One region of the Paeniglutamicibacter kerguelensis genome, then DNA from elsewhere that is predicted to be linked to it. Evidence: riboswitches for the same ligand, from Rfam matches in the RefSeq annotation. Region 1 holds a riboswitch; the other holds the start of a gene.

What was found. A riboswitch is a leader RNA that binds a small molecule or an ion and turns the genes downstream of it on or off. The one in region 1 is predicted to bind S-adenosylmethionine.
Region 2: it holds a riboswitch for S-adenosylmethionine, as region 1 does, so the genes downstream of both, JOF47_RS18075 (flavin reductase family protein) here and JOF47_RS20855 (methionine ABC transporter ATP-binding protein) in region 1, are expected to answer to the same signal.

What each region holds. Positions count from the first base shown of each region.
Region 1 is NZ_JAGIOF010000004.1:327,059-339,084, forward strand. Features, by position in the region: gene JOF47_RS20820 (DUF7927 domain-containing protein) at 1-1,261, opposite strand, end outside; gene JOF47_RS20825 (CoA-binding protein) at 1,607-2,035, opposite strand; gene JOF47_RS20830 (MetQ/NlpA family ABC transporter substrate-binding protein) at 2,162-3,037, opposite strand; gene JOF47_RS20835 (MetQ/NlpA family ABC transporter substrate-binding protein) at 3,111-3,977, opposite strand; gene JOF47_RS20840 (acyl-CoA dehydrogenase family protein) at 4,070-5,335, opposite strand; gene JOF47_RS20845 (NtaA/DmoA family FMN-dependent monooxygenase) at 5,347-6,765, opposite strand; gene JOF47_RS20850 (methionine ABC transporter permease) at 6,803-7,537, opposite strand; gene JOF47_RS20855 (methionine ABC transporter ATP-binding protein) at 7,530-8,354, opposite strand; SAM riboswitch class I at 8,454-8,548, opposite strand; gene JOF47_RS20860 (DUF1345 domain-containing protein) at 8,868-9,518, shown strand; gene JOF47_RS20865 (LLM class flavin-dependent oxidoreductase) at 9,663-11,066, opposite strand; gene JOF47_RS20870 (acyl-CoA dehydrogenase family protein) at 11,148-12,026, opposite strand, start outside.
Region 2 is NZ_JAGIOF010000001.1:3,969,135-3,981,160, reverse strand. Features, by position in the region: gene JOF47_RS18105 (hypothetical protein) at 182-2,932, shown strand; gene JOF47_RS18100 (acyltransferase family protein) at 3,238-5,385, shown strand; gene rpsF (30S ribosomal protein S6) at 5,574-5,879, shown strand; gene JOF47_RS18090 (single-stranded DNA-binding protein) at 5,925-6,515, shown strand; gene rpsR (30S ribosomal protein S18) at 6,578-6,817, shown strand; gene rplI (50S ribosomal protein L9) at 6,833-7,288, shown strand; SAM riboswitch class IV at 7,540-7,653, shown strand; gene JOF47_RS18075 (flavin reductase family protein) at 7,725-8,234, shown strand; gene JOF47_RS18070 (DUF1801 domain-containing protein) at 8,334-8,759, opposite strand; gene dnaB (replicative DNA helicase) at 9,271-10,644, shown strand; gene JOF47_RS18060 (SRPBCC family protein) at 10,735-11,172, opposite strand; gene JOF47_RS18055 (MFS transporter) at 11,294-12,026, shown strand, end outside.

The sequences.
Region 1 (12,026 bases):
GAATTTGCGTGCCATTGTCCTTGATCGCATTGGCGGAGAATATTGCTTCTTCCATCTGTCCGAAATACGTCCAGGTGCTGTTGCTGCCCGCACGGCTGCGCGTGGGGTTACCGTCGGTCAAGACGATGGCAACGTCCGCTTTGGCCGCGTTTTTCGCTACGTAATCGAGTCCGGCATCCCAGTTCGTGTATTGAGTCCCGCTCACGGAAAGAGCCTTGATCCTTTCCGCGAAAGCATCGATGTTGCCGGGCGTCGCTACGAACGAGTTCGTTCTTGTGGAGCCCTGCCCGGTCACCGGAGCATCGTTACCGAAGGTGAAAAGGTTGACGTTTGCGTTCGACCCTGAAGAGGCCAAGGCATTGAACATCGCATTGGCGGCCTTCTTGGCGCCGTTGAGTCCGGCGGAGCCGGAACTGGTCATGGATGTTGAAAGGTCGATCACCAGGGCGACGGAGAGACCCGGCTTGCAAGTCGGCTGGAAGCGCGGGTTCTTGATGGATACGGGGAAGAAACCGTTCGTCTTCCAGCGATTGGCTGTATTGCGGCTCGCAGGGTTGTTCAGAGTCGGGTTGCCTACATTTGATTTCGCGGGCATTCCGGCCGTTGAAGGCAACTGGACCGTCTGTTTCGCCTTTAGCTGGGGAGTGCGGAACACGTAGGGAGTCTGCGCAAAACGGTCATCACCGGAGTTGGTGTTGTTACCCGTGATCAACGTGTCATTGATGTAGTAGGCGTCTGACGTCCAACTGGGGATTACCCAGTAGCTCTTGCTCAGTCCGTCTTTCGGAACGGTGAAGGAACAATCGCCATCGGCATCAACGGTACAGACACTCCAGGGCTTGCCCACCAGGGAACCGGGGCTATCCGGGGAAGCGCTCGTGCCATTGCGCAGCTCGAGCTTGACGCTGCCTGTGGCCGGCTTTGCCGCCGTGCCGTTTGCCCCTCGTACAGCTCGAACCTTTACGTTGATGACAGCCGTTTCGCCCGCCGTCGGGGGGACAGCCAAAGTGACCGGTTCGTCGGAAGACTTGGCCGTGTTCTGCTTGGACGTTTCTTCAGGCTTCGACTCCGGTGCTACCGTCTCGGCGCCGGTCTTGGTGCCCTTCGAACCGGTGCTTGTTTCGGGCCCCTCGACGGCGTCGCGCAGCTGCCGCTCAACGCCGGAGTCCTGGTTGTCGACCGGGGCCGCGACGGCGGGATTGAATCCACCGCCGCCGAACATCATGGTCGCAACGAGCGCAGTCGTTGCGGTGGCGCCCACGGTCGAACGGACAATGCCGTTCCTCCACATGGTGCCCAAGAGTGAGCTTCGCCGCGAATCGCGGCGGTCCCTTTGTCTACGTGTGGCTTGATCCCCAGATTTGGCGAACACGATTTATACCCCAATTACCCCAAGGGGCGCGGCAAACACTCAACAAGCACTGTTCTAGCGGACCGGTCCCATCCAGCCCGCCTAGTTCCGCCCAAACCCCAAGTCCGGACGTCCCCCAGTATTCATTTGGTCCCCAGCACCCAATCAATGTTTCATGTGCAGCTGACAGCATAGCCGGAAAATCCAAATACCTTACATTGCATTACTTTGAGGAGTCGCGCTAAAACAGTGCACTCAAAGGTATTCATATTCGATGATGGGGCAGGTGTCCATGACGACGTCCAGGCCGGCCGACTTGGCTCTGGCCAGTGCTTCCTCGTCGATGACACCCAACTGCAGCCAGACCGCCGATGCACCGATGGCAATGGCCTGGTCGACAACGGCCCCGACCTTCTGGGAGTTCACGAAGCAATCAACCACATCAACGTGTCCCGGGATCTCCCCCAGGGTCTTGTACCCGGGCTCCCCTAAAACGCTGTCGCCACGCAGTGAAACCGGGATGATTTCCATGCCCAAACGTGTTTGCAGGAAATGTGCAACGCGCGGCGCCACCCGCAACGGATTGTTACTCAACCCGACAACGGCCCAGCGTGCGGGCGTGGTCAACAGCCGACGGATTACTTCGGGATCATTCTCATGCCGTGGACTGCCGATGCTGCTCATACGAGATACATTACAACTGCCATCCGGGCCTAGGCGCAAAAACCGCCTGGCAGCTTAAACAGCAGTCCGAGGCGAGTGCGAGACTCGACTCGGACTGCTGAGGGTCACTTTCGGGGGCAACAGGGCTTAGCTATCCCAGACCTTGCGGTCGGCGGCAGGATCACGGTCCCATGGAGTGGGCAAGACGCCCCCGATGTAGTTCTTGAACCAGTTGCGAACCTCATCCGAATGGTACGCCTTCTCCAGGGCCTTCCCTTTCTCGGTTTCGGCAAAGCCAGGCTTGGCAGCAACCAAGCAGATGAATGGCAACGCATCGGCGTTGTCCTCGAAGAGCAGTGCGTCCTCGGGAGTGAGACCCAACTCGGCGCCCAGACGTACAAAGAGGAATCCGGCGTCGACGTCCGGAAGCGTCTTTGACAGCGACTGCTGGTCGACCTCCACGAAGGTGACCTTCTTGGGGTTCTCGAGGATGTCGTTTTGCGACAGGTGAATGACGCTCTTACCTTCGGCGACCTTAATCACCCCGGCCTTGGCCAGCATCGCGAGGGCCCGTCCGTTGTTGGACGGGTCGACCGGAATCGCGATCTTGGCACCTGTCGGCAAACCGTCGATCGACTTGTGCTTCTGCGAATAGATGCCACCCGGGGAACCGTACATGTAGAACGCCGGCTCAACGGCAAGGTTCTTGTCCTTGGTGAACTGCGCAAGGTAAGACGCATGCTGGAAGTAGTTGGCGTCGAACTCGCCATTCGCAACGGCAAAGTTTGGCTGCACGATGTCGGTGACGTACTTGACCTCGACCTTCCAGCCGTCGGCTTCCAGGGCCTTCTGCGCAAGCTTTGTCGGCTCCTGGTAGGGGGCCGACTCCGTGACGATCAACTTGATGGTCTTGTCATTTCCGCTGGCGGTTGCCTGGCCGGTCAGACCGCAACCGGTCAGTGCTGCCAGCCCGGCCAGGGTACCGAGACCCAGCGATCCCCTGATAAAGGTACGACGTTCCATGCTTCGTGCTCCCTAGCTAGACGGGGCCGTTTCCTGCCCCGCGAAAATGAGTGTTGTTGCTGCGGTGGATCTCTTAGATGTTCCAAGCCTTGAGGTCGGCTGCCGGGTCGCGGTCCCACGGCGTGGGCAAGGCACCGTCAAGGTATCCCTTGAACCATTCCTTGACCTCGTCCGAGTGGTAGGCGGCCTCAAGGGCCTTGCCCTTCTCAGTCTCGGCAAAGCCTGGCTTGGCGGCAACGAGGTTGATGAACGGCAGCGCGTCCTCGTCCTTTTCGAAGAGCAACGCGTCGGATGGCTTCAACCCGATTTCGGCACCGAGACGAACGAACAGGAAGCCTGCGTCAACATCCGGCAGGGTCTTGGACAGCGACTGCTGGTCGACCTCGACGAAGCTGAAGTTCTTTGGGTTCTCGATGATGTCGGCCTGCGAAAGGTGGATCAGGCTCTTGCCCTCGGTGAGCTTGAGCAGTCCGGCAGTCTGCAGCAACGCCAGGGCTCGGCCGTTGTTGGAGGGATCCACGGGAATCGCGATCTTTGCGCCATCCGGCAAGTCGTTGATGTCCTTGTACTTGGCCGAGTAAACACCCGCCGGCGACCCGTACATGTAGAACGCCGTTTCCACGTCCAGGTCCTTGTCGGTGGTGAACTGCTCGAGGTATGCGGCGTGCTGGAAGTAGTTGGCATCGAACTCGCCGTTGGCCACGGCGAAGTTCGGCTGCACGATGTCGGTGACGTACTTGACGTCTACCTTCCAGCCCTGCCCCTCGAGGATCTTCTGGGCGATCTTTGTCGGTTCCTGGGTGGGTGCGGATTCGGTGACGATCAGTTTGATGGTCTTGTCGTCCGCGGCGCCGGCGGCGCCCCCGATCAGGCCGCAGGCCGTCAAAGAGACGATGGCGGCCAGACTGACGACTCCGGCAATGAATTTGCGGCGTTGCATGTTTATCTCCTGAAAATGGGCGCGAAGTACCAAGGCACCCTGCGTGATGTGTTGTATTTGGGCAGCCGTCCGACCGGACGGATGTCGGGCTACTAGTTGGCCGTGGCCTTTGCCGTGGCATCCCCGATGGCGTTCAATCCCTCGGGCAGGGTGCCATTGATGAAGTAGTCGCCGATTGAACGCGCACGGAATGAAATCGGGTTGTGGGTGGCCACGGTCTGAGCATTGCGCCAGTGCCGGTCCAGGCCCTTGGAGGTGCTGGTCGCCGAGGCGCCACCGGTCTCAAAGAGTTGCTGCGCCGCGGAAATGGCCAGTTCGGGGACGGCGACCTGGGCCTGCTCGACGGCAAGTTCGGCGAGGTGACCCTCAAGGGTTGTCGCCCTGTTTCCGTCAACGTCAACCTCCTGCGCCAGGCTCTTCTCCAATGCGCCATCCAGCGAGCGGGCGGCGGCCAGGACAATTGCCTCGGCGGAAAATGCCTTGGTCGCGATCCGGCCGACGGTCTCCTGGATCAACGGATCCTCGCGGAACGGCAGGCCCGAACCCGTGTTGAAGGTGCGCGCACGCTTGGCCACGGACTGCGCCGCGTCATCGCGCGCGGCCCGAGCGATGCCGGCCAGCACGGAGAGCAGCACCAGCTGGAAGAATGCCGCTTCGTGGGTGGCCTCGGCCCCGCCGGCGATGCGGTCAAAGATGTCTTCGTTGGGGACCCGCACGCTCTCGAATGTGGTGGTCCCGGTGCCGGTCAACCGCTGCCCGAAGCCGTCCCAGTCATCGACGATGTTCACTCCCGCGGCCTTGGTGTCCACCACGGCAAAGAAGCGTCCGTCTTCACCGGCCAGCCCGGCCGAAACACGGGTGTAATCGGAGAAGATGGTGCCGGTGGTGTAGTACTTTTCGCCGTTGAGCACCCAGTCCTCACCGTTCCTGGCCAGGACGGTGTTCAGCCTCCCCAGAGCGTTGCCCCCGCGTTCGGTCGAGGCGTTTCCGACGGTCTTTCCCGCGGCCGCAAGCTCGTACCAGCGCCGGGCGACCGGTTCTTCCTGCCACTGGAGGGACTCGATGAACCCGAAGTGGGAGCGGTACAGGTGGGCGACGTTGGAATCCGCTGCCGCCAAGTCGATGAGCAACCGGGTGAAGGTCTCGACGCTGACGCCCGCCCCGCCAAACTCCACCGGCACGCGCAGGGCGCTGAACCCAGCCTCGTTGAGCCAGGCAACCTGTTCGAAAGGGAGGATCCGTGCGAAATCGCGTTCGCGGGAACCCTCCGCAATGCGTGCGAAGATTTCGGCGAAGTGCTCGTGCAGGCTCGCGTAATCGGAGGCAACCGTCGAGGGGATGTCTTGAATCAGCGTCATGGTTCTGTCTTTCAGGAAAGCGTGGAGATGGCTGAGTGGTTTTCGTTGGCGGCCGAATGCTCGGCGAACGCCCCACGGAATGCGGCTGCGGGGTGCGAGGGTTCCAGGGTTGCCGAACGGCCGAACACCTTTTCGCGCAGCGTCCCCGGGGCGTACTCGCTCTGCGCCAGCCCGCGGGCCCGCAGCTCCGGAATCACACCCTGGATGAAGTCGGTGTAAGAGCCCGGAAGGATCTGGTTGATGATGTTGATGCCGTCCGTTCCGGCATCCTGCCAGATTTCAAGCTGGTCAACGATCTGTTCCGGGGTTCCGGCGATCTGCATCGCCTTGGCGCGGTAACGGGCCAGGTCTCCGATGGTCGGATTGCCACCCGGAACCGAGGCCCGAATCGCATCGAGGACTCCCTTGCCGCCCTCGGTGTCGACGTCGCCCAGCGGGGTGTCCAGTGGAACCCCGCCCAGGTCGATGCCCAGCCCGCCGCCGATGTGTGCGACCACGGCATCCAGGTCGAGGTACTCGTCGTACTCGGCCTGCTTGCGGGCGACCTCGGCCTCGGTGCTGCCCACCACAAAGGAAAGCCCGGCAAAGATCTTCACGTCGCCGGCTTCACGGCCGGCGTCGACCGCCAGCTGCCGGATGATCCCCGAGTTCTTGCGAACGTTTTCCGGGTTCGGCGCAAACAGGAAGGTGGCTTCGGCGTTGGCGGCGGCAAAGGCCTTGCCCCGCGGGGAGCTTCCGGCTTGGAAGAGGAACGGTGTGCGTTGCGGGCTTGGCGAGGACAGGTGCGGGCCGTCGATCGAGTAGCGTTCCCCGCGGTGGTAGATCTTGTTCACCAGCGCCGGATCGGCATGGATGCCGCGGATCTTGTCGGCAAGCAGGGCACCATCTTCCCAGGAACCTTCCCAGAGCTTGAAGGCGGCCTCGACGTATTCCTCGGCCCAGTCATAGCGGTCGGCGTGCGCGGTCAGCCCGTCGGCGCCGAAGTTGCGGTGCGAATTTTCCAGCACGCTGGTGACGATGTTCCAGGCCACGCGCCCGTTGCTCAAGTGGTCGAGCGTGGAGAGCTGGCGTGCCAGCTGGAACGGGTCGGACTGGATCACCGAGGAGGTGAACGCCAACCCGATTTCGTCGGTCACCGCGGCGAGCGCCGAGGCAAGGACCAGAGGGTCGTTGGACGGAACCTGCAGGCCGCGCTTGATGTGCGATGCCCATCCCCCGTCGTGGTCGCCGTAGAGTCCGACGACGTCGGCAAGGAAGATCGTGTCGAAGCGTGCGGCCTCAAGCTCCTTGGCCAGCTCGGTCCAGAGCTTGAGCTCGTTGAAGCGGTGCTGCTGGGCCTCGGGATGACGCCATTGCCCACCAAGGATGTGGCTGGTGGTGTTCATCAGGAATGCGCTCAACAGCAGGCGCGGACGTTTGGAATTGCTCATGAGGGGGCTCCAGAGGGTGTATCCGGGGTGGGTGGGGTTAGTGGCGCTTGTCCAGGCGTGCGGCGAGCCTGGTGCCGGAGATCTGGACCAGTTGGACCATCAGGATCATCAGGACGATGGCGACGATCATCATGCCCGTTTCATACCTGTAATAGCCGTAACGGATGGCGAAGTCGCCGATTCCGCCGCCACCGACCAACCCGGCCATGGCCGAGTAGCTGATGAAGCTCACCGTCATGATGGTGATCGAGCCGATGAGTGCCGGGCGCCCTTCGACCAGCAGCACATCCCTGACAATTTGTCCGCGGGTGGCACCCATGGCGCGGGCGGCTTCGACCACGCCACTGCCCAGCTGGGTCAGGTTCTGCTCAACGAATCGGGCGAAGTACGGGATGGCGTTGATCGTCAGCGGGACGATCACCGCGGCCGTGCCGATGGTTGTTCCCACAACGAATCGCGTGAACGGAATGATGGCAATCAGCAGGATCAGGAACGGGAACGAACGCATGGTGTTCACGAGCCCGTCAACGATCCGGTGGATGCGCGGGCGCGGGCGCAGGCCGTTCGGCGACATCGAGTAGAGCCAGATGCCCAGTGGGGTTCCAATGAGGATCGCGATCGGAATCGACACCAGGAGCATGGCCAGGGTCTGGCCGATGGCCAAGGCGATTTCGGGCCACAATTCGATGATGCGGTTGAGGTCAAAGGCCGCGGCTCCGCTTCCGTTGGTGGAGGACGCCAGGACGTTGATGCCAAATGCAAGATTAGACATAAGACTCCTCCTTCAAGGATTCGGTTGCAGCCGACGCGGGTGCCGGGGCCGTGGTTGGCTTTCGATCCAGCGAAATTTCATCTGAGATCAGGTATCGGCCGATTGCGGTGGCGGGGGTGAACGCCGGGTTCTTCAGTGAGGCAATGTCGAATTGCTCGACAACCGCCCCGTCCTCCATGACCGCGACGTTGTCCGCAATGGCCTTTACGACATTCATTTCGTGCGTCACGATGACCGTGGTGATACCCAATTGGGCGTTGATGTCGGAAAGGTACTGGAGGACCGAGGCAGTGGTCCGCGGGTCAACGGCGGAAGTCGGTTCGTCGCACAGAAGCACCTTCGGCTCTGTGGCCAGTGCGCGGGCAATCGCAACGCGCTGCTTTTGGCCGCCGGAGAGCTGGCCGGGGTAAGCAGTTGTCTTGTCCGCCAGGTCCACGATCGCTAGGGCTTCCAGTGCCCGGCGCCGGCGGTCCTTTTTGGGGACACCGGCAAACTTGAGGCTGAGTTCGACATTCTCAACGGCATTGCGGTTGTTCAAGAGGTTGAAGTGCTGAAAGATCATGCCGATGTGGTGGCGCGCCCGACGCAGTTCTTCATCGTTCAGCGCGGTAAGGTCCGTGCCGTCGACGATGATTTGCCCGCTGGTTGGTCGCTCAAGCAGGTTGATGTTGCGCAGCAGGGTCGACTTGCCTGCGCCGGAAAAACCAATGATTCCTTGGATTGAGCCTCGCGGGATCTCCAGCGAAACGTTGTCCACGGCAACAAAGGGATTATCCGCTGACGGGAAAACTGTGGACACGTCTTTGATGTTGATCATGTCCAACTCCTCTCGGTTTACCCGAGGGACGCCAACAGCACGACCGATCGGCCGGCCTCCCGCTAGGGGTCGACCAGTGGACCGGAACAGAGTTGGCTATCTCCATCGGTCCTGGCGGTAGCACCGGCCCCTACGCATAGGGGTGGTTGCTGCGGCGTCAACGAGCCAGGTCTCTCAGCCGCTCTGGATGGTGTCGTACCGTTCCAGGCATTTCACCGGGACGGAACAACTCAAGTGTGTCGCAGATTCTTCGACAGCACCAACAAATATGACCACCTCATGAAACAAACGCTCGAAAAGCTCCGTCTTTAGCCCGTTTTTTCTTCAAGAAATGTCACAAGACCGATTGTGACGCGCGAATTTCATATCGGCTTGCTTCATAGCAGCGTCATGTTGATAATCCGCCGAAAACCTCGCTTCGCCAGATCTCGAGCGCGAAGTGCCCGCTGACATGATGCAACGTTTCGATTGATCATCCCGCGCCGCGATGGCGGGCCGTGGCATGATCGCCACATGAAGATCGCACGCTCAGAACGCACTCGGCACCGCCGGTTGCGCATCATCGGCATGGTTGTCGGCGGTGGTTTCGCAGCCGCGCTGACAGGGCTTCTTGGCGCCTGGGTGTATGCGCCGGCAGTGGGTTGGGGCCTCGCCGCGCTGATCTACAACCTCTGGGTGTGGTCGAGCATCACCCCGATGGATCATGTCCGCACGGCCGCCCATGCCCAGGAAGAGGACCCCGGCCGCAGCACCTCGGACCTTCTGATCCTCTTGGCGGCACTGGGGTCGCTGGCCGCCGTCGTCCTGGTGATGTTGGGCAGCAAGAACGCCGATGGAAATGCACGGTTCCTGCTGGCACTGCTGGCCTTGACCTGCACGGGGATGTCGTGGCTGCTCGTGCACACGTTGTTTACGCTGCGCTATGCGGTGATTTACTACGACGGAGCGCCCGGTGGCATCGACTTCAACCAGAAGGAACCGCCGCAATACACCGATTTTGCCTACATGGCGTTCAGCATGGGCATGACTTATCAGGTGTCGGACACAAACATCACCTCACGTGTGATGCGATCGGCAGCGCTGCGCCACAGCCTGCTGGCGTTTGTGTTTGGCACGGGAATCCTGGCCACCACCATCAACCTGGTCGTCAGCCTGGCCCCGTAACGGGTGCCCCGGTTCGAGTCCGGGCCTTGAAAGATCCCGCTTGACTTGGCGGGACGGGGATCCCGGCATGGCTGGGATCCCCGTCGGAAACGCAGTTGGTTGCGCTGGACTTCGGGCGCTGGGCAACCAGTGGGGCAGTGCCCGCTAGCCGACCTTTGCGGCGGAGAGCCGGTAGTTGGCGGCCTTGTGCGATTCCTGGACGCGGTCGCCCTTGCCGAAGAGCTTGTTGCGCAGCGTGCCCTCGACATATTCGCTCTGGTATGCGCCGCGGGCCTGGAGCTCCGGAACAACGAACTCAACGACGTCCTCGAACGTGCCGGGAGTGATGGCATAGGCGAGGTTGAAGCCGTCGACGTCGGTTTCCGCGACCCAGTCGATGAGCTTTTCCGCCACCTCGGCCCCGGAACCAACGGTGATCGGGCCGAAGCCGCCGACGCCCACCCATTCGGCAAGCTGGCGAATCGTCCAGGGGTTGCCGTCATCGCCGCTGGCCTTCTGGAACGTTGCAACGGAGGACTGGATGGCGTTTGATTTCACGTTGTCGCCGATGACGTCGTCGGGACCGTACGTGGACAGGTCGACACCCATCCAGCCGGAAATCAGCGCCAGGGCGCCGTCTATGTCGGCGTAGGACTTGTAGTCCTCGAACTTCGCTTCGGCGCTGGCGCTGTCGGGGCCGGTGACGATGGTCTGCATGGCGTAGATGCGCACGTCGTAGCGGCCACGGCCCGCGGCCTCTGCGGCATCGCGGATCTTGGTGACGGTTTCCTTGAGGATTTCCTTGGTCGGCGAGGTCACGAAGACTGCCTCAGCGTTTTCCGAGGCGAACTTCAGGCCACGCGGAGAGGCGCCGGCTTGGAACACCACGGGTGTGCGCTGCGGGCTCGGCTCGGTGATCGCGATGCCGGGGACCTTGAAGTACTTGCCCTCGTGCTTGATCTCATGGACCTTGGTCGGGTCGGTGAAGATGCCGCGTTCGACGTCGCGCACCACCGCGTCCTCTTCCCACGAACCCTCAAGAAGCTTGTAGATGACTTCCATGTATTCATCGGCGTGGTTGTAACGCTCGTCGTGTTCCAGCTGGTCTTCCTGGCCCATGTTCCGTGCCGCGGAGGGCAGGTATCCGGTGACGACGTTCCAGCCGACGCGTCCCTTGGTGAGGTGGTCAAGCGTGGCCAGGCGACGGGCAAACGGGTACGGGTGCTCGTAGGCGGTGCCGGCGGTGACGCCGAATCCCAGGTGTTCGGTCACGGCGGCCATGGCGGAGACGAGCATCATTGGATCGTTGACGGGAACCTGGGTTCCGGCACGCAACGGCACCTCGTTGGAACCGCCGAAGACATCGTAGGTGCCCAGCACATCGGCGATGAAGATGCCGTCGAACTTTCCCTTTTCCAGGGTCTTGGCAAGATCGGTCCAGTAGGACAGGTCCTTGTAGCGTGCGGACTGGTCCTTCGGGTGCTTCCACAGCCCGGGAGATTGGTGACCGACGCAGTTCATGTCGAAGGCATTGAAACGGATCTGGCGTTGTGCGGAAGTCGTGCTCATGATGTTCCTTTGCAGGGGTAGGGGGAATCGCGGGTCGCCAAAGCGATCCAATTCAAGGAAGGTTGTCGAAACAGAAAGGCCTTAGTAGCCGGCTGTTCCGGTGGTTGAGCCGAGGTCGCCGACGGCGTTGAGGCGCTTGGGAGCGGTTCCGTTGACCTCGTAGTCGCCAACGATGCGTGCCTTGTAGATTGCGGGATTGTGGGTGGCAACCGTGCGTGCGTTTCGCCAATGACGGTCCATGTTGCAGCCCTTGGCCGTTGCCGAGGCCCCAAGTCCGTCAAAGAGTTTGGTCGCTGCCGCGAGCGCCATCGGCTGGACGATCGTTTGCGCTCGATCAGCGGCCAGTTCGCACACCGCGAAGCGCTCGGCCGGGCTGAGCGAATCATCGCCGAGGGCGATTTCAATTTCCGCGACGGCGGCCAAGACAATGGAATCCGTGGCGAAGGCGGCAGCCGAAATTTCGCCGACCAGCTGCAGGACCTGCGGTTCGTTTCGGATCGGGACACCCGTTCCGGTGCTGAACGTTCGGGTCCGCGCCTGCACCGCCGATCGCACGTCGTTCAGCGCCGCACGCGTGATTCCGGCCTGCACGGCAAGCAGCACCAGCTGGAAGATCGCGGATTCCGGGTCGTTGATTTGCTGTTCCTCCGGCAACAATGTGTCGACCGGAACATCCTGGAATGTCGTGGAGCCCGTCCCGGTGAGCTGTTGGCCGAACCCGTCCCAGTCGTCGTAGATCTTGACGCCGGAGCGCTGCGTGGAAACCAGGGCAATCTGGCGGCCGGCAAGATTCGGGTGGGAGGCTGCCACTGCAACCCAGTCCGCATAGATGGTGCCGGTGCAATAGTATTTTTCACCGGTCACGAACCATCGTTCCCCGCGCTGCTCCAGCGTGGTGTTGAGCGAGCCCAAGGTGTTTCCGCCGCGTTCGGTGTAGGCGTTGCCGACGATCTGGCCCGC
Region 2 (12,026 bases), on a different contig from region 1:
ACCGGGGGAATTTGAAAAATATTCAAGAAAAATCAAGTTCTTTGGTACCTCGAAATCATTAAAAATGAGTGTCTAAAACTCGGAGCGGTTCATTGTGTTGGGGCCTGATCGCTAATCCTTTCAGGACACATCCGCTCATCTTTTTTTGTTCGAAATCCTTTTTAACTCGATGGAGTATCTCTTGAACTACAGCACGCCCAAGCGTAATAAGGCAGTACTGGCCGTAGCATCGTTTGCCACTCTGGCATCGCTTGCCCTGACGGGTTGCACTTCTGCTTCCAGTCCGGCCGCAGGATCGGCGACTGCGCCGACGGCGCACAACATCCAGCTGGCGGGATACTCAACCCCGACGAACACCGCGATCACTGCAGCGCAGGCCAAGGCCGCACAGCACAAGGCCGCAGCAGTCAAGGCTGCAGCCGCAAACACTGCATCCGATGCTGCAGCGAAGGCCAAGGTCTCCGCAGACAAGAAAGCTGCTGAAGCCAAGTCCGCGGCCGAAAAAGCCGACAAGGCAGAAGCCTCCGCTAAGTCGAAGCTGAAGAAGGCCGAGGCCGCAGCTAAGAAGGCTTCGGCCAAGGCCAAGGTTGCAGCCCAGAAGGCTGTCAAGGCCGCCAAGGCCGCCGCATCCAAGGCCGCCGCTGCATCCAAGGCCGCAGATGCGAAAGCCGCTGCCGCCAAGGCCGCCGCAGTGAAGGCTGCAGCTGCCAAGACTGCCGCAGACAAGGCAACCGCAGCAGCGAAGGCCGCCGCAGAGAAGGTTGCGGCAGAGGCAGAGACCGCAGCAGCAAAGGCTGCAACCGCAAAGGCAGCCGAGGATAAGGCTGCCGCCGCTAAGGCCACCGCCGAGGCCAAGGCCGCTGTCGCCCAGGCTGCCGTCGACAAGGCCGCCGCCGCGAAGACCGCCGCCGAGGCCAAGGTCGCCGCCGACAAGGCTGTCGCCGCGAAAGCTGCCGCCGACAAGGCCGCCGCCGAGGCCGACGTGCTCGCCGCGAAGGCTGCCGCAGACAAGGCCGCTTCCGACGCCCAGATCGCCGAGGCCCAGGCCGCCGCTGACAAGGCCGCCGCTGACAAGGCTGCCGCTGACAAGGCCGTCGCCGATGCCAAGGCTGCCTCAGACAAGGCTGCCCAGGATCTTGCCGATGCTGAGCAGACCAAGAAGGACGCTGCCGACTACCGCAAGGCTGTGACTGACCTCTTCAAGGCCGAGACGGCCGTCACCGACGCCAAGATCGCCAGCGCAGGTGCGGCACTGACCGTCACCGCAATGAAAACTGCCTTCGACGACGCCGTAGCGAACGCCGCGCCTGCCCAGTTGGCCAAGGACAACGCCGATGGCCTCGTAGCCGCCGCGCAGGGCCCATACGACACCGCCGTCGCAGCCCACAAGGCCGCCAAGGATGCCCTCACGGTCGCAGAGACTAACCTTTCCGATGCCAACACCCTGGTCGACAACCTGACGGCCAACATCGTTGCCAAGAAGGCTGCGATCGTGACGCTCAAGGGTGAGACGGCAGGCCTCACGACCACCGCCAACACCGAATTGGGCAAGTGGAACACCGCCAACACCGCTCTGAATAACGCCAACGGCATCCTGGCCGACGCGCAGGATGAGTACGACGAAGCCGTTGATGCCCAGGTAGTGGCCGACCAGGCAGTGGCCGCCGCCGAGGCCGCATTGCTAGCTGCCGCAGCGACGCCGGAAGAACTCAAGGCAGTCACCGACGCGAAGGCCGCCCTCGACGCCGCCAAGACTGTCTCGGACGCTTCGAACAGCGCCCTTGCGAAGGCAACCGACGACCTGAACAAGGCCAAGGCAACGGTTACCGACTTGACCGCTGACAAGGCCGCCAAGCAGACCCAGGTCGACAACGCGGAGGCCGTCGTCACCACTACCGCGAATGCCCTTGCCGCAGCCAAGACTGCAGTTGTCGACGCTGACGCGCTTGTTGAAACCAAACTCGGTGCGAAGGCCGCCGCTTCGACGATCAAGGATCAGAAGCAGGCCGACCTCAGCGCCGCGGAAACCGCACTAGCGGCCGACCCCCTTAACCCGGCCCTCGTTACGGCCAGGGACGCTGCCTTGGCAGAGCTGACCACGGCCAACAACAACCTGACCACGGCAACTACCGAGCACGGCACCGCTGTGACGGCTGCTGCCGATGCGCGCACGGACGTCACCACCAAGCAGACCGCCGCAAACGATGCGGTGGCCATCGAGGCCACGCGTGAAAGCGAGTTGGCCGCACTGGCGACCAAGTTGATCGACGCCCAGGCATTGGTTCCGGCTCTGGAGACCGCAAACCAGGCTGCGACCGCCAAGGCGACCGCCGACGCGGTGTCCCTCTCCAAGGCCACCACCACCCACAACGCGGCTGTCGCCGCGGCCGATGTCGACCCTGCATTGGTGAACGCTGTTGCCGCTGCAAAGACTGCGGCTGGCAATGCAAAGACCAACGTCGATGAGCTGGCCATTGAGCTCGACGACGCCAAGGATGAGGCCGAGGTTGCCGACGACGTAGCCAAGGCCGCAGTGGTCAAGCGCGACGAGGCCAAGGCCGCACTGGACGCCAACACGGCTGCCATCCAGACTGCTGAAGCCGTAGTTGCTAGCGACGAAGCAGCCAAGGCTGGCGTCGTGGCAAGCCTCCCGGGTCTGGCAAACGCCATTGTCCCGCTGGCTGCTACCGAGCAGAGCACGCTGGCTACCAAGAATGCCAAGGATGGGGAACTGCAGGTCGCAAAGTTCATCCAGACCGGGGCCGCAACCACCTTGGCACCGCTCGCCGCACTTAGCACCGCAGCCCAGAATGCACACGCAGACGCAGTTGCAGCAGCCGGAGTGGCTACCGCTGCTGTGGCCACGGCGGAAACTGCTCTGATCGCTGCCGACAACCTGGTGGACGATCTGGCAGACAAGCTGGGCCTCTAGCAACACCGGTTTTATCCACGGAAGCGCCCCTGGCACATTGGCCCGGGGCGCTTCTGCCTGTTCCCGTCGCGTTGCGGACAGCGGGACCACCCAAGGTATAGCAGCGCCCCTTTGCTCCTCGGGCGCGACCGTCCGGCGATGCCGGGACGACCTCTCTTGACAGCATTAAGGTCTCATCCGGAGTCTGCACGCCGTATATAGGGGAGCGGGACCAAGCCTCCGGCCGGGCAGTGGCAGGCACCCGCCTGCAGCTCCCGGCCTGGACGCTTTACCCGCTGTTCATCCCGGCGTGCTTTGCTCGCGGTATGACCGCCGAACCGAAGCTTCCGCGCCGAGTCCTGCCAGAGGTCCAGGCGCTGCGCGCCGTCGCGGTGTTGCTCGTGGCGGGCTACCATTTCGCCCCGCAACTGGTCCCCGGCGGATTCATCGGGGTCGACGTGTTCTTTGCGATCTCCGGGTTTCTGATCACCGGGCACCTGCTGCGCGAGGTTCGCACGTCCGGCCGCATCGACCTGCCGGGGTTCTGGGCCGCGCGGGTGCGCAGGATCCTGCCCGCCGCGGTTGCGGTGATCATTGCGGTGCTGGGAGCAACTCTGGCCTTTCTGCCCGCCACGCAGTGGAAAGCCGTGGGGACTGCGGCCCTGGCCGCCGTCTTTTCGGTGGAAAACTGGGTGCTGGCCGCCGCCTCCGTGGACTACCTTGCGGCCGACACCGAACCCACGGCGCTACACCATTTCTGGTCCCTCGGGGTCGAAGAACAGTTCTACCTGGCCTGGCCGCTGCTGGTGTTGCTGGCCGTGTGGCTGGGCAGGTTGTGGGTGCGACTGCGGTTGGGCTCCCTGGCCCGGGAGCGCGCGGGCCGCGAGGATACCGCCGGAGGGTTGCCACGCATCGCGCTCCTGCTGGTCTTCGGTGCGGTCATCGTCGCCTCGCTGGCATACTCGATGGTGTTGGTGGGCTCAGGGAATCCGGCCGCCTATTTCGTCACCCCGGCCCGTGTCTGGGAACTGGCCGCCGGCGGCCTGCTGGCACTGCTGCTCGCCCCGTCCGGACCTGGTCTTGAACGAGGCAACGGCCGCTGGTTCCATGCTGCCGGAGCCCGCACCGCGCTAGCCTGGAGCGGTTTTGCCGCCATCGCGGCGGCGGCCTTTGGCTTTGGTTCGGCCACGCCCTTCCCGGGTCTGTCCGCGGCGCTGCCGGTGGCCGGAACCCTGGCGGTGGTCATGGCCGGGGAGACCCGAGGCCCGTTCGCCCCGCAAAAGATCCTCGAACTTCCCCCGGTGCAATGGGTGGGCAACGTGTCCTACTCGCTGTACCTGTGGCACTGGCCGGTGCTCATCTTCTTCCTCCACTTCTCCGGCAGCGAGCCGGGCCCGGCCCAGGGGATCGGGTTGCTGGCCCTGTCGTTGCTGCTCGCCGGGGCCAGCCACCGCTGGATCGAAACCCCGGTGCGTTCCCTGGCGCCGCTGGCTTCCTCAAAGTGGCGGACCCTGGGCATCGGGGTGATCGTGGTCGGACTGGTCGCGGCGATGTCACTGGCCCCCGGGCCCCTGGCCCAACGTGACACCGTCGCGCAGGAAGGTACGGCCGCCACCCTGCTCGCCGCACCTCCGCCCGGGTTCGGTGCCGCCTCGGTGCCCGCCGGCGCGCCGCCCTACCTGCGGGGCGTGAAGCAGATCGTCCCGGTCCCCGCCGACGCCGAGCATGACCTGCCGCACCTGGGCGAGTGCGTCCAAAAACCGCGTTCCCGGGTCACCCTTGAATGCACCACGGGTGCGGCGGACGGGTCCCTGACCATTGCCCTGGTGGGCGACTCGCACGCTACGCATTGGTACCGGGCGCTGGAGGCCACCGCCAAGGAACACGGCTGGACGCTGTTGACCTATCTGAAGAATTCCTGCCCGTTCACCGCCGCCGAGCGCACCGCCGAGAAGAACGGCAGCATTTCGTGCCACCAGGCCAACGAGGACACCTTGAAGCGGATCGTCTCCCGTGGAATCGTGGATGCGGTGGTGACCAGCCACTGGGCCGGGTCCGTCTTCGAAAAGGGTGCCGCCGAGGGTTTCGCCGACTACTGGGGCCAGCTTGAGGATGCTGGCATCAAGGTCTACCCGATTATCGACACCCCGCGCCCCGGGACGAAGTCCTATGCACGGGACTGCGTGGCGTTGCACCCGGAGGAACTGGAATCCTGCGGTGCCCCGGCGTCCAAGGCCTTCGAAGCCAACGACTCCACCCTCGCCGCGGCCGAACGCGAGCCGCGGGTCGGCGTACTGGATTTCTCCGACCAGTTCTGTGTCCGCGGATTCTGCCCGGCCGTGATCGGGAACGTGTTGGTGTACCGGGACGGGCACCACGTCTCCGACACCTACATGCGCACCCTTGCCCCGGTTTTCGGCATCCGGATCGAGGCGATGCTGCATGCCGACGGGCTGAACGACGACGTGCGGTGACCCGTGTGCTGGACAACGCGCGGGTGACGCATGCAACCCGGCGAAGTCTTGGCCGGCATGGTTTTTCCGTTAGACTGGATGAGGCTGTTTCTGTCGTGCCTGGCAATCGGGCATCGACGACAGCAAATGCAAAGAACCTCCTGTTGCGGAAATGCCGTGACCGTTTAGCCCAAAGGAGGTGGGTTCACATGCGTGCTTATGAATTGATGGTGCTGATCGACCCCGAGGTCGACGAGCGAACCGTTGAACCGACCCTCGGTAAGTTCCTGGACGTTGTCCGTAACGATGGTGGAACCATCGAGAACGTTGACATCTGGGGCCGTCGCCGCCTTGCCTACGACATTCAGAAGAAGTCGGAAGCCATCTACGCGGTAGTTAACTTCACCGCCACCCCCGCTACTTCCGCGGAACTTGATCGCCAGTTGAGCCTCAATGAGACCATCATGCGCACCAAGATCACCCGTCCGGAAGAGGCAAAGGTCGTTGCAGAGTAATTCTGCTTTTCGATCTTCGTAGAACAACACCTTTAGGAGGCTCCAATGGCAGGCGAGACCGTCATTACGGTAATCGGCAATTTGACCGGTGACCCAGAACTACGTTTCACCCCGTCAGGGTCGGCAGTCGCGAACTTCACGATCGCTTCGACCCCGCGAACCTTCGATCGCCAGTCCAATGAGTGGAAGGACGGCGACACGCTGTTCCTCCGCGCATCGGTGTGGCGTGAGGCTGCCGAAAACGTCGCTGAGACGTTGACCAAGGGCACTCGTGTCATTGCTCAGGGCCGCCTCAAGTCGCGTTCTTACGAAACCAAGGAAGGCGAAAAGCGCAACGTCACCGAGCTCGAGGTCGATGAAATCGGCCCGTCGCTGCGTTACGCTTCCGCAAAGGTCACCCGCACCCAGCGCTCCGGCAATGGTGGCAATGGTGGCTTTGGTGGACAGAATGCCGGCGGCAACGCCGGCGGATTCGGCGGCGGCAATGCCGGCGGCCAGGGTGGTTTCGGTGGCGGCAACGCCGGCGGAAACAGCGGTGGCGGCTGGAATGCACCTGCAGCCGATCCATGGGGCGCTCCTGCCGGAGGAAACAACGGCGGATGGGGCAACCCGGGTTCTGACGAACCGCCCTTCTAAACAAAATTATTCACCATCCCGCAGAAAATTCTGCGGGCTCCACCTGATAAAGGAGCTCCACGATGGCTAAGGCTGAACTCCGTAAGCCCAAACCAAAGTCCAACCCCTTGAAGGCCGCTGACATCACTGTCATCGACTACAAGGACGTAGCATTGCTGCGCAAGTTCATTTCGGATCGCGGAAAGATCCGTGCCCGTCGCGTTACCGGCGTTTCCGTTCAGGAACAGCGCAAGATCGCACAGGCCATCAAGAACGCGCGTGAAGTAGCCTTGCTGCCTTACTCCGGCGCTGGCCGCGGCTAAGGAAGGTATACAAACATGGCAAAGCTCATTCTGACCCACGAAGTTACCGGCCTCGGTGCCGCAGGCAACATCGTTGAGGTGAAGAACGGTTACGCACGTAACTACCTTCTCCCGCGCTCGTTCGCCATCACCTGGACCCCGGGCGGTGAGAAGCAGGTTGAGTCGATCAAGGCCGCCCGTGCTGCTCGCGCCGTTGCGTCCTTGGAAGAAGCACAGGCACTTGCCGCCGCTATCTCCGCCAAGCCGGTCAAGCTGACCGTCAAGGCCGGCGCTACCGGTCGCCTCTTCGGCACCGTCAAGACCGACGACATCGCCAAGGCTGTTGCAGCCGCCGGCGTTGGCGCGATCGACAAGCGCAACATCGAGATCAACGATCACATCAAGTCGACGGGCAACTACTCGGCTACCGTGCGTCTGCACACCGATGTATCCGCGACCATCTCGCTGGTAGTTGTTGCCGCAAAGAAGTAATTCTCTGCGCACCCATCGTCCCCCGGGTCGATAAACGATGAGGACTCCACCTTCGGGTGGGGTCCTCATTGCTTTGCCCCGGGGAAACGCCCGATGCGCGGTCTTGTCCAACCTTCCAAATCAGGCTATATCGACTACTGCCGGTAGATAGCGAGATTTGGTCGCAGAATCTTCGATTCTTACGCCACATGTCCCAATGTGTCGAAACAATCTTTGACGGACGCTAAACGTTTCTCTTAACGTTAGTCATGAATCAAGAGCGTCAACGTAAAAGCCCTGGCTTGTTGACCGGCAACCCTCTCACGGTAGTGGGGTGCTCCAGGTGACGATTCGGCCTACCGGGACCCCGGGGGCAAGTACCGCACACCTTTGATGGGCAGCTGCGCTTTTGGCGCGTACCCGGTACAAGGTGGGCACGAAGCCGAAGGACCGAGCCATGACTCTTGCAACAGACCTCACCCCAGATGCCTTGCGCAACGTTTTCGCCCAGCATCCGTCCGGCATTGCAGCATTGTGCGCCATCGTCGACGGGGAGCCCCAGGGCATCGTCGCTTCATCTTTCACCGTGGGTGTTTCGATGGATCCGCCCTTGGTGATGTTCGCGGTCCAGAACACGTCGCGCACCTGGCCCGTCGTTCGCTCCAATGCCCGTATTGGTGTCTCCGTGCTCAGCGAGAAGAACGAGGGCGTTTGCCGCCAGATTGCTTCCAAGACCGGGGACCGCTTTGCGGGGCTTCGCCTGGATTCCACCGACGAAGGCGCCCTGTTGCTCCATGATGCAAGCCTGTGGCTCGACTGCTCGGTGGAGCAGGAGATTCCCGCGGGCGACCACCACGTGGTGCTGTTGCGCGTGCACGGCCACCGGACGAGCGATGAAACGAATTCCCCGCTGGTCTTCCACGGGTCGGCCTTCCGTCGCCTGGAGGCTGAACAGCTCGTCTCCTAGACGCGGTCCAGAAGCACGAGGGCTGCAGGTCCGCGATCCGCCACGTACGTGGTCTTGCGGCCCTGCGGCCCTTCACTTTTGCGGCCGTAGTCCCGGTCGCTAGGAGGGGTCGTGTAATACGTTCATCGTGTGCTGGAAGCCGTGACGGGCCAGCTCGGTGAGGACCTCAAAGTCGATATCGGAGAGCTTGTTGACGTAGAGGCAGGCAGCGCCTCGTTTGTGCTTCCCAAGCTTGGCCAAGAGCTCGCGCGATTCCTCGGTGCCGGTCAGCACGTAGAGGGAAAGATTTGCCGAGCGTGGTGAGAATCCAATGGCCGGCGCATCGCCTTCCCTGCCCGAATCGTATTTGTAGTGGTAAGTCCCAAACCCGATGATGCTTGGTCCCCACATGGTTGCCGGCTGCCCGGAGACCCCCTCCATCATTTCCAGCAAGACCTGCGCATCGGCGCGCCGAGTCGGATGGGCGACGGAGGCGATGAATTCATGCGGGTCAACCCGGGTGGGGACAGTTTTATTGGCAGCCATGCGAGTCAGTATTGCAGCGCCGTCGACGCTCATCAACCTCGTTAATCCCCAGAAACCTTCGAGCTCTGTGGATAGCTGTGGATAGTTTGTGGGTAACCGTGGAATTCATCAGGTGTTAACCGCGGAATCTCGGGGTTTTTGTGTGTATAACCAGGTTTTTCATCCTGAGAAACTGTGGATAACTACTTTCTGTCCACAGGCATGTAAATATATAAAGCCTAGTCAACTGCCATTTTTAGAGAATAATTGTCGGTAATCCACAATGTTCTCCCCAAGCTGTGCACACAACACGCCGCGAGGTACACAGGTTATGCACAGCCCCTGTGGATAACGGTGTTGGGTTTGAGGCAAATGGGGTCTAAGGTGACAGTGTTCCCCACCTATTTCCACAGGCTTGCGTGTCTCTTCGCACACGTGAGATTGGACGTACCAAAAGGTCGGCCGACCCTGCGACACTGAAGTAGGAAATGACGCGGAAACTGGGAACCCGCGGTGCTTGAAGGGAAGACCCGTGTCGCTAGCCAACATCGAAACCAATTCTGAATCCGGCGATTCAGCCTACGGCCGCACGCCGCCTCAGGATCTCGTGGCCGAACAGAGCGTGCTCGGCGGCATGATGCTCTCCAAGGATGCCATCGCGGATTGCGTGGAGGTCCTGCGCGGACTCGATTTCTATCGCCCGGCGCACGAAGCCATCTACGAAGCGATCATCGACCTCTACGGCCGCGGCGAGCCCGCCGACGCCGTGACGGTCTCCGACCTCTTGACCAAGCGCGGGGAAATCACCCGCATTGGCGGTCCGGCCTACCTCCACACGTTGATCCAGTCCGTCCCCACGGCTGCCAATGCCGGCTTCTACGCCGAGATCGTTCGCGAGCGCGCGGTGCTGCGCCGATTGGTTGACGCGGGTACCAAGATCGTCCAGCTTGGCTATTCGCAGGACGGCGAAGTCGACGCGATCGTCAACGAAGCCCAGGCCGAGGTCTACAAGGTCGCCGAACGCCGCACCGCGGAAGACTACGTGCCGCTTCGCGACATCATCGAGGGAACCGTCGACGAAATCGAGTCGGCTGGTTCCCGTGGCGAGGGCATGACCGGCGTGCCCACCGGCTTCTACGAGCTCGATGAGTTGACCCAGGGCCTGCATGGCGGCCAGATGATCGTCATCGCCGCCCGCCCGGCCGTCGGCAAGTCAACGTTCGCGTTGGACTTCGCCAGGTCGGCGGCCATCAAGAACAACATGACCGCAGTATTCTTCTCCCTGGAAATGGGCCGAAACGAAATCGCCATGCGCCTGCTCTCGGCCGAGGCCAGCATCGCGCTGCAGGACCTGCGCAAGGGCACCATCAAGGACGAACAGTGGTCGAAGATCGCGACCACCATGGGCAGGCTCAACGACGCGCCGTTGTTCATCGACGACTCGCCGAACATGTCGCTGATGGAAATCCGCGCCAAGTGCCGCCGCCTGAAGCAGAAGCACGACCTCAAGCTCGTGGTCTTGGACTACCTGCAGCTGATGAGCTCCGGCAAGCGCGTCGAATCGCGCCAGCAGGAAGTCTCCGAGTTCTCGCGTGCACTGAAGCTGCTCGCCAAGGAACTCGACGTGCCGGTCATTGCGCTCTCGCAGCTGAACCGTGGCTCCGAACAACGTACGGACAAGAAGCCGATGGTTTCCGACCTTCGCGAATCCGGATCGATCGAGCAGGATGCCGACATGGTCATTCTGCTCCACCGTGAGGATATCTACGACAAGGAGTCGGCGCGCGCCGGCGAGGCCGACGTGATCGTGGCAAAACACCGTAACGGTCCGACCAAGACCATGGTGGTTGCCTTCCAGGGCCACTACTCGCGCTTCAACAACATGGCGCAAGAGGGCGGGATGTAGCCGCCCCCCAACACGATGGTGCGGCCATTCCCAATCTTCTTGGGAGTGGCCGCACCACTGCGGTAAGGGGCAGCAGGGCTTCCTGTTGCCCTACGCCTGAGCCTCGGCAAACGACTTGAACTCATTCATCGTCTTCAGGTTCTGCTTCGGGAACATCGAGCCGAACAGCAGCCCGACGATCTTCATGAACCCGGAGAATTCGAAGGTGTTGTGCGCGACCCAACGGGTCGAGATTCCGTCCACGTCGTGGAATTCGTTCTTGCAGACGTTGTGCACGCCCTTGGCATCATAGGTTCCGTCGAATGCGTCGGGCAGTTTGCGGCGGGTGACCGTCTCGACCATTTCCATGGTTCCCCTGCCCTGTTTGTAGAGCAGCCTCGAGGTGGTGCCGGGCTCCCCGGGCGTGCCGGAGACCGCATCGAAGGAGAGCAGGCCCTTCTGCCAGAGCTTCAGGTTCTCAGGGTCGTCGAAGAGCTCGATGAACCTGTTGCGCGGGACGTTGACGGTTATTTCGTTAGTGAACTCCACGCTCGCAACCCTACCTGTGGGCACCCCTATTTAAGGGCAAACGCGTCCCCCAAAAGCATTGGTGACAAGACACTCCGCAGAACGATGCGGCGGCGGAAAGCGCAAGCTTTAAGCTCTAACCATGACCTTGTCTGCTGCCGGATCCGGCGCGAAAGCGCCCCTCGGTCTTTTCGCCCCCCAATACCGTTGGGTCACCGTGGGAATGTTCGCCCTGGTGTTCCTTGTCGCCTTCGAATCGCTTGCCGTCACGACGGTCATGCCGCTGGTCAGCAAGGAGCTGGATGGCGCGTCCATGTACGCGCTGGCGTTCGCAGCGCCCATGGCCAGCGGCGTCATCGGCATGGTGGCCGCGGGTGGCTGGTCCGACCGAAAGGGCCCGACGGGTCCACTCTACGTGTCCTCGATCGTGTTCATTGTCGGACTGCTGCTGTGCGGCCTGGCACCGAGCATGCAGGCGCTGGTGGTGGGGCGCCTGGTCCAGGGACTCGGCGGCGGTGCCATCACCGTGGCGCTGTACGTGGTGGTGGCACGGGTTTACGTTCCGCGTCTGCATCCGAAGATTTTCGCCGCGTTTGCCGCGGCCTGGGTCATTCCATCGCTGATCGGCCCGTTTGCGGCGGGACTTGCGGCGCAAACGGTTGGTTGGCGTTGGGTGTTTCTGGGCGTTGTGGGGCTCGTGGTCTTTGCCATGGCCGCGGTGGTGCCGTCGCTGCGCGGGCTCGGCGGCGGGGAGAACCCGAAAGGCAAGATCGCCTGGATGCCCTTGGGCTGGGCGGCCCTGGCCGCGGCTGCGGTCCTGGCCATGAATCTGCTGGCCGACATCCCCACCGTGGGAACATGGCTGATGGTGCTGT